DNA from 2 places in the Robbsia andropogonis genome. Region 1 is predicted to be linked to the other one. Evidence: riboswitches for the same ligand, from Rfam matches in the RefSeq annotation. Region 1 holds a riboswitch; the other holds the start of a gene.
The links. Region 1 has a riboswitch for manganese ahead of SJQ66_RS00540 (sodium:calcium antiporter). Riboswitches for the same ligand answer to the same signal wherever they lie in the genome.
Positions count from the first base shown of each region.

Region 2: linked by a shared signal. The riboswitch ahead of mntP (manganese efflux pump MntP) and the one ahead of SJQ66_RS00540 (sodium:calcium antiporter) in region 1 are both predicted to bind manganese.

Region 1 is NZ_CP139164.1:124,370-128,771, forward strand. It holds gene SJQ66_RS00535 (GAF domain-containing protein) at 1-438, opposite strand, end outside; gene SJQ66_RS00540 (sodium:calcium antiporter) at 555-1,565, opposite strand; yybP-ykoY riboswitch at 1,750-1,916, opposite strand; gene SJQ66_RS00545 (4-hydroxyphenylpyruvate dioxygenase family protein) at 1,968-3,164, opposite strand; gene SJQ66_RS00550 (ProQ/FinO family protein) at 3,719-4,402, shown strand, end outside.
Region 2 is NZ_CP139170.1:712,629-717,030, reverse strand. It holds gene SJQ66_RS16740 (porin) at 1-920, opposite strand, end outside; gene mntP (manganese efflux pump MntP) at 1,351-1,914, opposite strand; yybP-ykoY riboswitch at 1,922-2,095, opposite strand; gene gloA2 (SMU1112c/YaeR family gloxylase I-like metalloprotein) at 2,236-2,622, shown strand; gene SJQ66_RS16725 (aldehyde dehydrogenase family protein) at 2,656-4,128, opposite strand; gene SJQ66_RS16720 (NAD(P)/FAD-dependent oxidoreductase) at 4,125-4,402, opposite strand, start outside.

The sequences.
Region 1 (4,402 bases):
TACCGAATCGTAATCGGTGCGTTGCAACCGCTGGATTGCCCGCTGGGCAAGTGCTGCATAGTGCCCAGAATGCGACATCCCTGGTGGTACGTCGCTAATGGACTCCCACTCGGCAATCAGCACATCCCCGGACCAGTGCACGACCATGTCGAAACGCATCCCGGCGTGACCCGCCACCTCAACGGACTCAAGCAGCGCACGCCGGTCCGTCAACGCCAGAGAAAGCAATTGCCGGGCTTCCACGCTGAAATGCTTCTCGGCGAACCGAGCCCTCAACGGCGGGAGCTCGCCGAGAAACCGGGCCGCGGATTCACTGGCAGCCAATAAACGACCAGCGTCATCAAAGCAGAGCAACGCACCGTGCGGCTGCACACTGCCCAGGGCGTGGATCGGCTCCTGGTCGCAATTCGCAATGACGTCCGTCAAACCGTTCTGCATTCGAACTCGTTTCCGTGTTGAAATGCCCTCCCCATTGACGGCACTTTGCAGATTGTAATCTTGATTTCAACAGCGGACGAGCCGTCACAACGAGAATACAGTCAACTGTATTTTTTTCACTTATGCAGTGTCAACGCAAGGTAAAGCACGTAGAACGCGCCGTTCACGGCGAGCGCGCCCACCCACAGTCCGTTGCGCCTCGACATCACCCGTAGCCACGCCGCGGCCGCAATAGTTATCAACACGCCCGTCAGCACTTCCACGCGCGGCTCCCACGGCGTCAGCAGGATGCCGATAGCCGGTAGCAGCGTTCCCTGAAACACCATCGCGCCTGTGATATTGCCGAACGCCAAGGTATCCTTTCCCCGCCTGATCCAGACAATACTGTTGATCTTCTCGGGCAGTTCCGTCGCGATCGGGATGATCAGCAACGAGAGCAGCAACGGCGAAATGCCCCACAATGCCGACACGCCCCGCACGCCATGGATAAAGCCTTCCGCGCCCAACAGCAGCAGGAGCACGGCAGCCAGCAATTGCAGCACGATCGTCACGAGATTTGTCGGCAGGCCGAGTTTCGCCGCGAACATCGCTTCGGGTGCCTCGGTACCATGCCCGGCATCCACCAGCGAGGCCGATGCCCTGAACGTCATCACGACATACACGACGTACACCATCACCAATGCGACACTCAGTCCGATGCGGATGGCCAATTGATGATGCGGGACGAACATCGCCACAGTGGCCAGGACGAATGCGGCAAGGAAGTATTGCAGGTCCCGGTTGAACCCCGTACGCTCCGGCACGATGCGACCGGACGGTCGCCGGCTGCGCCAGACCGCCAGGGCCATCAGAAAGGTCGACAGCGTCCCCAGCATCAACGGCGCGCCCAAAATGGCGCCAACCCCAATTTCCTGGTTGACCTGCTGCGCCCCACCACCGCCAAGCACCGCAAGCAAGGGGACGATGGTTTCCGGCAATGCCGTACCCACCGCTGCAAACAGCGATCCGGTCACACCCTCGGATATCTTGAGACGCTCACCGAGGTGTTCCAACGCATTCGTGAACAACTCGGCGGCGGCGAGAATGATCGCCAGCGTCACGAGCAGTTCCAGCATCAAGCGCATCATGCCTGGCCTGCCTTTACCGCTGCGGCGCGATCGATCGTCAGTAGGCGCTCCAAGCATGCCGAAGTGACGAGGCGGGTGCGGTGATGATTGACAAAGACGTGACAAGGATGGCGGACAAGCGAAGTGACGACCAGGGCACATGCGCCGGGATGACGACGTATCATAATTATGGGAACTCTCCAGGGCCGGACGGTGCGAAACCATGACGCCGACCTCCCGCCCAGCCCTGGACAAGATCAGCGTCGATAGTCTCGCCAAACCGGTTGGTTGGACACGCCACGGCAAGCGCCGAGAATGTTGACGTGTCCGCCCCCCATTGCAGGAGGCAGGCTACTCCCTAAAGACGGCGCGATTGTAACCGCGCTTTCGTGACACGTGCAAGTAGAAGGGAAAGATTTCCGACTAAGTCGATGAGGGAGCCTGCGACCGCTGCAGCGCCGCCAAATTGCCTTCGCCGAAACCAGGATGCCCACGCCGTTCGACGATCTCAAAAAAAATCTCGCCGGGCGCATGACGCAGGAAAGCCTGCAGGAACAAACGCGGCGTGCCATCGGGGTCGATATGCCCATCAACCAGTATCTGGCGCGCGCGCAACGCGGCGACATCAAGGCCGTGCCCGGGCAGACGTGCGTCCATCTGATCGTAATAGGCATCAGGCCAGGCGATGAACGTCATCCCCCGCGCCAGCAATGCATCGACGGACGCGACGATGTCGTCGCTCGCCAGCGCAATGTGCTGGACACCTTCGCCGGGATGATCGGGCAGAAATCGGTGCATGGTTTCCGTCGGCTGGGCGCCCTCCTCATACAACGGGATACGGATGCTGCCGCAGGGAGACACCACCACGCGAGCGCCCGTCGGCGCCAATCCATCCGGATGCAGATCTTGCAGCGCATGGAAATGCAAGAGTTCCGCATAGAAACCGAGCCACTCGTCCATCCTGCCCGCGCCCACCGTCTGCGTGAAATGGTCGACTCGCTTCAAATGCGTCGACGCCGCGTTCCCCGCGGCACGTTCCGCGTTCGCCGTGAGGTCGGCACCATCGATCGGGGCGAAATCGACCTCGTACAACGATGGTGCGTGCGTCCCATAGGCATCGTCCGGACGTCCCGGCCAGCGATCGATGAAGTAAATATGCGAATCACCGATCCCTTGAATCGCGCGCAACTTCAATTCGTGCGGTCCCGTGCGTTCTCCCTCGAAAGGCCAGGCTCCCATGGTCAACGCATGCTTGAAAGCTTGCTTTGCGCTCAGCACGCGGACCCCGAGCGCGCATACGCCCACGCCATACTCACTGGCATAACGCTGTGCGAACGAGTCAGGCTCGCCGTTCACGAGAAAACGTATGTCGCCTAATCGGTAAAGCGTCACCGCCTTGCTGACATGCCGTGCGACGGGCTTGAGGCCCAGCCGCTCGAACATCGCGCCGAGCCGTTGTGGGTCCGGCGCGGCGAACTCCACGAATTCGAGGCCGATCATGCCGAGCGGGTTGTTCGGGTCCACGGGTGGCCGGTCCGGCTGCACATCGGGCGTGGTCAAGGGCGTGGTTGTCGACGTTGTCGACGCAAACGCAGGGTCTTCAGACGGTGAAGGGCTCATAGTCAAGATGTCAGTCACCCGGGCACAAAGATAGATCGCGCAATTATTCTATCGCGTCATGCCGTCGGCAAACGCAAAATCAGCGCAACACCGCGGCACGTCCCAAATATTGGCACCACGAATGTCGATACATATAGCAGGCAGCTTCCCTGATGTTCAGGCCGAATGGGGTAAGTTGTGCCACAATGCGCACCGTATTGCGTCCGCATGCCGTGTGGCATCCGGGATGCATATCGCTTCCTTGCAGCCGCTTCGTCGTGGCTACCGCGTGGCCGGGCGAATTTATTTGATCGGTGCGGCATGCGTGAGCCTGCTACACTCGGCGTAAGGGACGTTACAATACGCCGCCAGCGTGCTTTCGACGCCGGCGACCGTCTCCCCGTCACATGCGCCGGTTTTCGGCGTGCGTGACGCGTTTTCTCTTTTTGGCCGTCGGGGTGGGACGCTGTCATTGGACGATGCTGTCACGATGACAAATAGGTCAGGTCCGGCCGGACTTGGCCTATCACACCGCCTGTCGGCCAACTGCATCGACGCGATTTAGACGACTGAACATGGGTTTTGAAGAACTGGCAGCACTGAAGCAGCAGCTCAGCAAGCAATCTCGGGGCAAGCGCGAGGGGAACAGCGACACGTCCCGAAACGTACGCGCGACGCAACCTGAACGCGAAGCCCCGGCCGCTGCTGCGGCACACAGTGCGGAGCAGTCGCGCACGACCGAGCCACGGGCGGAGGGCGGCGCTCGCCACGCCCCACACGATGGTCGAAAGCGCGCGCCGGGCCAGGCACCGCGGCCCACCGGCAGTCGCGGGCCGCGGCCTGAAGGCGCGCGTGCCGACGGCGCACCCCGCCAGGGGGATGGCGCACGTCATGGACCGCGCAGAAACCATGGCGCGCCGAATCGCGATATGACATGCGGTGAGGCGAATTCGAGCAATGTCACCCCGGCGGAGTCGAAAGCCGGCACTGGCCAATTTCCGGCCCGGTCTGGGGCCGGCAAGCGGCCAGCACGTGACCGACAACCGGGCGTGGGGCATCCCACCCGCCCGACGACACGACCGGAACGACAGGTAGATCCGGTCGTACTTACCATCGGTCAATTGCAAAAGCATTTCCCGCTGGCTTTCCCCAAAAACCCGGAACCCAAGAAGCCGCTGAAGTTAGGTATCAGCAAGGACTTGGCGGCGCAGGCGGAAACGCTGTCACTGACGGAGCCTGCAATCCTGGAAGCGATCAAG
Region 2 (4,402 bases), on a different replicon from region 1:
AATGCCGGCGTCAGCGCATACTTTCCGTTTAACTCATAATTGTAGAGCGTCATGAAATCGCCAGTGAATGCGGCATAGCTGCCACCTGAATCCACTGCCGTTGGCGCATCGATCGATGTTCGACTTGCAACAAAGCCGATCTGTGCGTTGGAGAAAGCGTATTGAACACCCCCCGCATAGACGCGCTGTCGCTGCCCCAGAAACTGTGCATTGCCGTCGCTACTGCTGATGGCCCCGGAGACATTTCCAGAACGTGAGCCGCCCGGCTGATTTGCTTGGAAGAAAGCGGCGGCAAGCGAAAGGCCGCCGTAAGCATACTTTCCGCCGAACGTGAATGCGTTGTTCTCCCGGAAACCGGACGCGGTGTTGCTGAATGCGTAACCACCGCCAAACTCGAATCCATGAAAATCCGCGCTACGCAGCATCACGGAATTGTTCATCCGCATGCTGCCTGCCATGTTGTCACTGTCAAAGGGATGCGACGCCAGATTGCCACCAAAACTGCCAGCAGCCGACAACGGTGCGACGAAAGTTGCAACCGAATCGTATTGTCGGCCGAGCGTGACTCGGCCAAAGCGAGCGCTGCGCAAGCCTACAAATGCCTGTCGCCCAAATTCATCATTACCATTGGACGACTGACCTGACGCGATATTGAAGCCATTTTCCAACGTAAAGATTGCCGACAAGCCGCCGCCAAGGTCCTCGCTGCCACGCAAGCCCCATCGGCTGGCATTTACATTGCCGCTCTGCAGCGAAAGGGATCGGCCGCCAGATCCGCCCGTGGAGGCTCGCTGATTGCTTGCGTAATCGACACCCACGTCAAGCAAACCGTATAGCGTCACGCTGCTCTGTGCATGCGTTGAAGCTGAAAATACTGCTGCCGAGAAGGAAACCACCGCTGCTATTACATTCTTTCTCACGCCCTTTGCTCCTTAAGTAGGCAATCCCTGCTTCCCCATTCCGTTGCAAGCGACAACGGTTTTTGGTGACGTGGCCCGGGAAAAGATACACAGCTCCGACCTGCCAAACGGCAAGCTTGGCATATCAATATAACGACGTCATGAAGGGTTCAGAAGTAAATGACGGCACGATGAAGCCGTTTATCGATACCGGTCAGAAAATCGACGTATCGAAAAAGCCGTGATTGTAGGGCGATGCGGCTGCCGATGGCACCTGGCGCGGTCAGCCGGAAAACGAGGCATGGTTGGGTAGGATGCGGGGGAACGTCGGATGGTTTCGCGAGGTCACGCGGCCTTTCGAAGACTGATACCAGACGATTTTCAGTGCGCACAACCGGCTTGAAGTTGCGGTCTTGACGTACAAACATCGGACCTGCCCATTAGCCAACGACTAGCCTCCGAGGTGTTCGACGAGAATCAGCACACCGATGCCAATCAAGACAACCCCGCCAACACATTCCGCACGGCGGCCCACCACGCTGCCCACGACACGTCCGATCATTACGCCAATCGTTACCATGGTCGCAGTAGCCAACCCGATGGCTGCGGCCGTGGAATAGATATTCACGTCAACGAATGCGAGGCCTGCACCCACCGCCATGGCATCAATGCTGGTGGCAAAACCCGTGAGGGCCAACACCCAGAATGAATGCATCGCGGGCTTCTCATTGTTCACTTCCTCGACTTTGAAGCTATTGACGATCATGCGACCGCCAAGAATACCGAGCAATACGAAGGCTATCCAGTGATCCCAGGCTGACACGTATTGGGCGGCAGCCTTACCCAGGAGCCACCCGGCGATAGGTGTCAACGCTTCGATTACACCGAAAATTAAACCGGTTCTGATTGCTTCGCGCCATTTAGGACGATGCAATGTGGCACCTTTGCCAATAGAAGCGGCAAAAGCATCTGTGGACATGGCAAAAGCCAGGAACAGTATCGCGACAGGATTCATCTATTTGGGCGCTCTAGGTCGGGCAATAAACCACGACACATCGCTGCACCCGACCGGTTGCGGCGATGTGTCGATGGTCTCGCCAACCTAAAGCAGGGTAGCTGCGCCACGGTCTGGCCGACCGAGAATGTTGACGCAACTGCTTCCGGATGGAAGCCGGCTACTCCCCAAAGACAAGCAGTAGCTTATCATGACCGAAAGGAATTCGTAAATTTTATGATATAGCGTCAATCGGAACGACGGACCGCCCGGGCCAAATAGGGAGTGTGTACGTACAGTAGAATCGATGGATCCAGCAGCCATCCGCAGAGACACATGTCCGTGAAAATTTCAGGCATCCACCACGTGGCCATCATTGCCTCAGACTACCAACGCTCGCGCCGCTTTTATACCGAGATACTGGGACTGGAGATTGTGGCCGAGGTATATCGCGCGCAGCGCAATTCCTACAAGCTCGACTTGCGCATGCCAGACGGCGCGCAGATTGAACTGTTTTCCTTTCCATCGCCGCCACCGCGTACTAGCCGGCCTGAGGCATGCGGCATGCGGCATCTCGCTTTCCGTGTAACAAATCTCGATACTGCAGTAGAGGCCTTGCGCGAACACGAAATTGAACCAGAGCCCATACGAGTGGACGAATACACAGGCAAACGATTCACTTTCTTCGCCGACCCGGATGATCTCCCCCTGGAATTGTATGAAATCTAAAGCGCTTCGCGACGCGAGGGTCTCTGGCTTTTTCTAGGTCGACTCGACGTAGCCCAGAATCGCCTTGGTCTCCAAATATTCTTCCAAGCCAAAAACCCCATATTCCCGGCCATTCCCGGAACGCTTATAACCACCGAACGGGGCAAACGCGTCCCACGCGGGATAGTTAATGTGAACCTGACCGGAACGGATTCGTCCTGCAACAGCCTTTGCCGCTATGAGGTCACGGCTTTGTACATGCGCGCCAAGCCCATACGACGTGCTGTTGGCAATCGCCACCGCCTCATCGACAGAATCGTAGGGCATGATGCAAAGCACCGGCCCGAATATTTCCTCTTGTGCAATACGCATCGAGGGCGTGACATCGGAAAAAATTGTCGCCCTGGCGAAAAACCCTTTCTGCATGCCGTCAGGTCGGCCAGGGCCGCCGCAAATACGCCTCGCACCTGACGCCATGCCCTCTTCAATCAACATCTGAACACGACCATACTGCGCTGCGTTTGCGATCGGGCCCAGAACCGTGCCCTCGACGCTTGGATCACCGACTGTCATTGATTCCACCGTCTTCAATGCCAGAGCCTCCACTTCCGCCAAACGATTCCGTGGCACCAGCATTCTAGTCGGAGCACTACAAGACTGACCTGCATTACGGAATCCGGACATCACGCCCTTGGGCACGGCGTGCACGAAGTCCGCATCAGGCAGAAAAACGTTCGGTGATTTCCCCCCAAGCTCCTGCGTCACTCTCTTGAAAGTGGGAGCGGCGGCTTGGGCGACCAAGGCACCCGCGCGGTTAGAGCCCGTAATCGAAACCATGTCCACATCCGGATGCGCCGCCAGCGCCTCCCCGACCTCCGCGCCGCTTCCAAGCACCATGTTGAAAATGCCTGCCGGAACGCCAGCATCGTGTACAACCTGCGCGAAAAGCATTGCGCTCAACGGCGCCAGTTCGCTTGGTTTCAGTACGACGGCGCAGCCTGCTGCCAGGGCTGGTGCCACTTTAGCGGTAATCTGGTATAGCGGCCAGTTCCATGGCGTAATCAAGGCGCAGACACCAATTGCCTCACGAGCAATCGCGGTTGAACCGCTGGTCTGTACAAACGGATAAGTCCGCACCACGTCTCGCGCCACGCGAACATGTTCCGCCGCCAGGGGAACCTGCGACATCCGCGCGAAGTCAATGGGTGCCCCCATCTCCATTGAGATAGCGCGGGCAAACTCCTCTTTCCGCTCAAGAATCAACCGATGGACCTTTTCCAAGATAGCCGCACGATACGAAGGCTCCGTCATGGACCAGTCCGGAAACGCAGACAATGCGGCCGACACGGCCATATCCACGTCATGCGCGGTGCCCAGGGCCACATCGCCGATGGACGCCTCCGTTGCGGGATTGATGACCTCGGCAAGGCCACCGCCGTGTTCCGGTGCGCGCCACTGTCCGCCGACATACACACTTTCTGCCAATTTCTCGGCATCCAGACAAGGAAGATGCAATAAAGTAGTCATCGAAGGAAATCCTGGAAGCGATAGTAGGCACCGATCAAAGGCAGAAACCACGGTTTTCCAAAATGCCCGGGTATCGCCTTCCACTCGAAATCACGCCACGGATTGAGGTCTGTACGGCCGTCCAATACGTCGGCCATCACAGCGCCCATATACGTGGACATATGTGTACCATGACCGCTGTAACCCATTGAATAGAAGACGCCATTACGTTCACCAGCCCTAGGCAGGCGATCCCGGGTCATGTCCACCATGCCGCCCCAGCAATAATCGATTT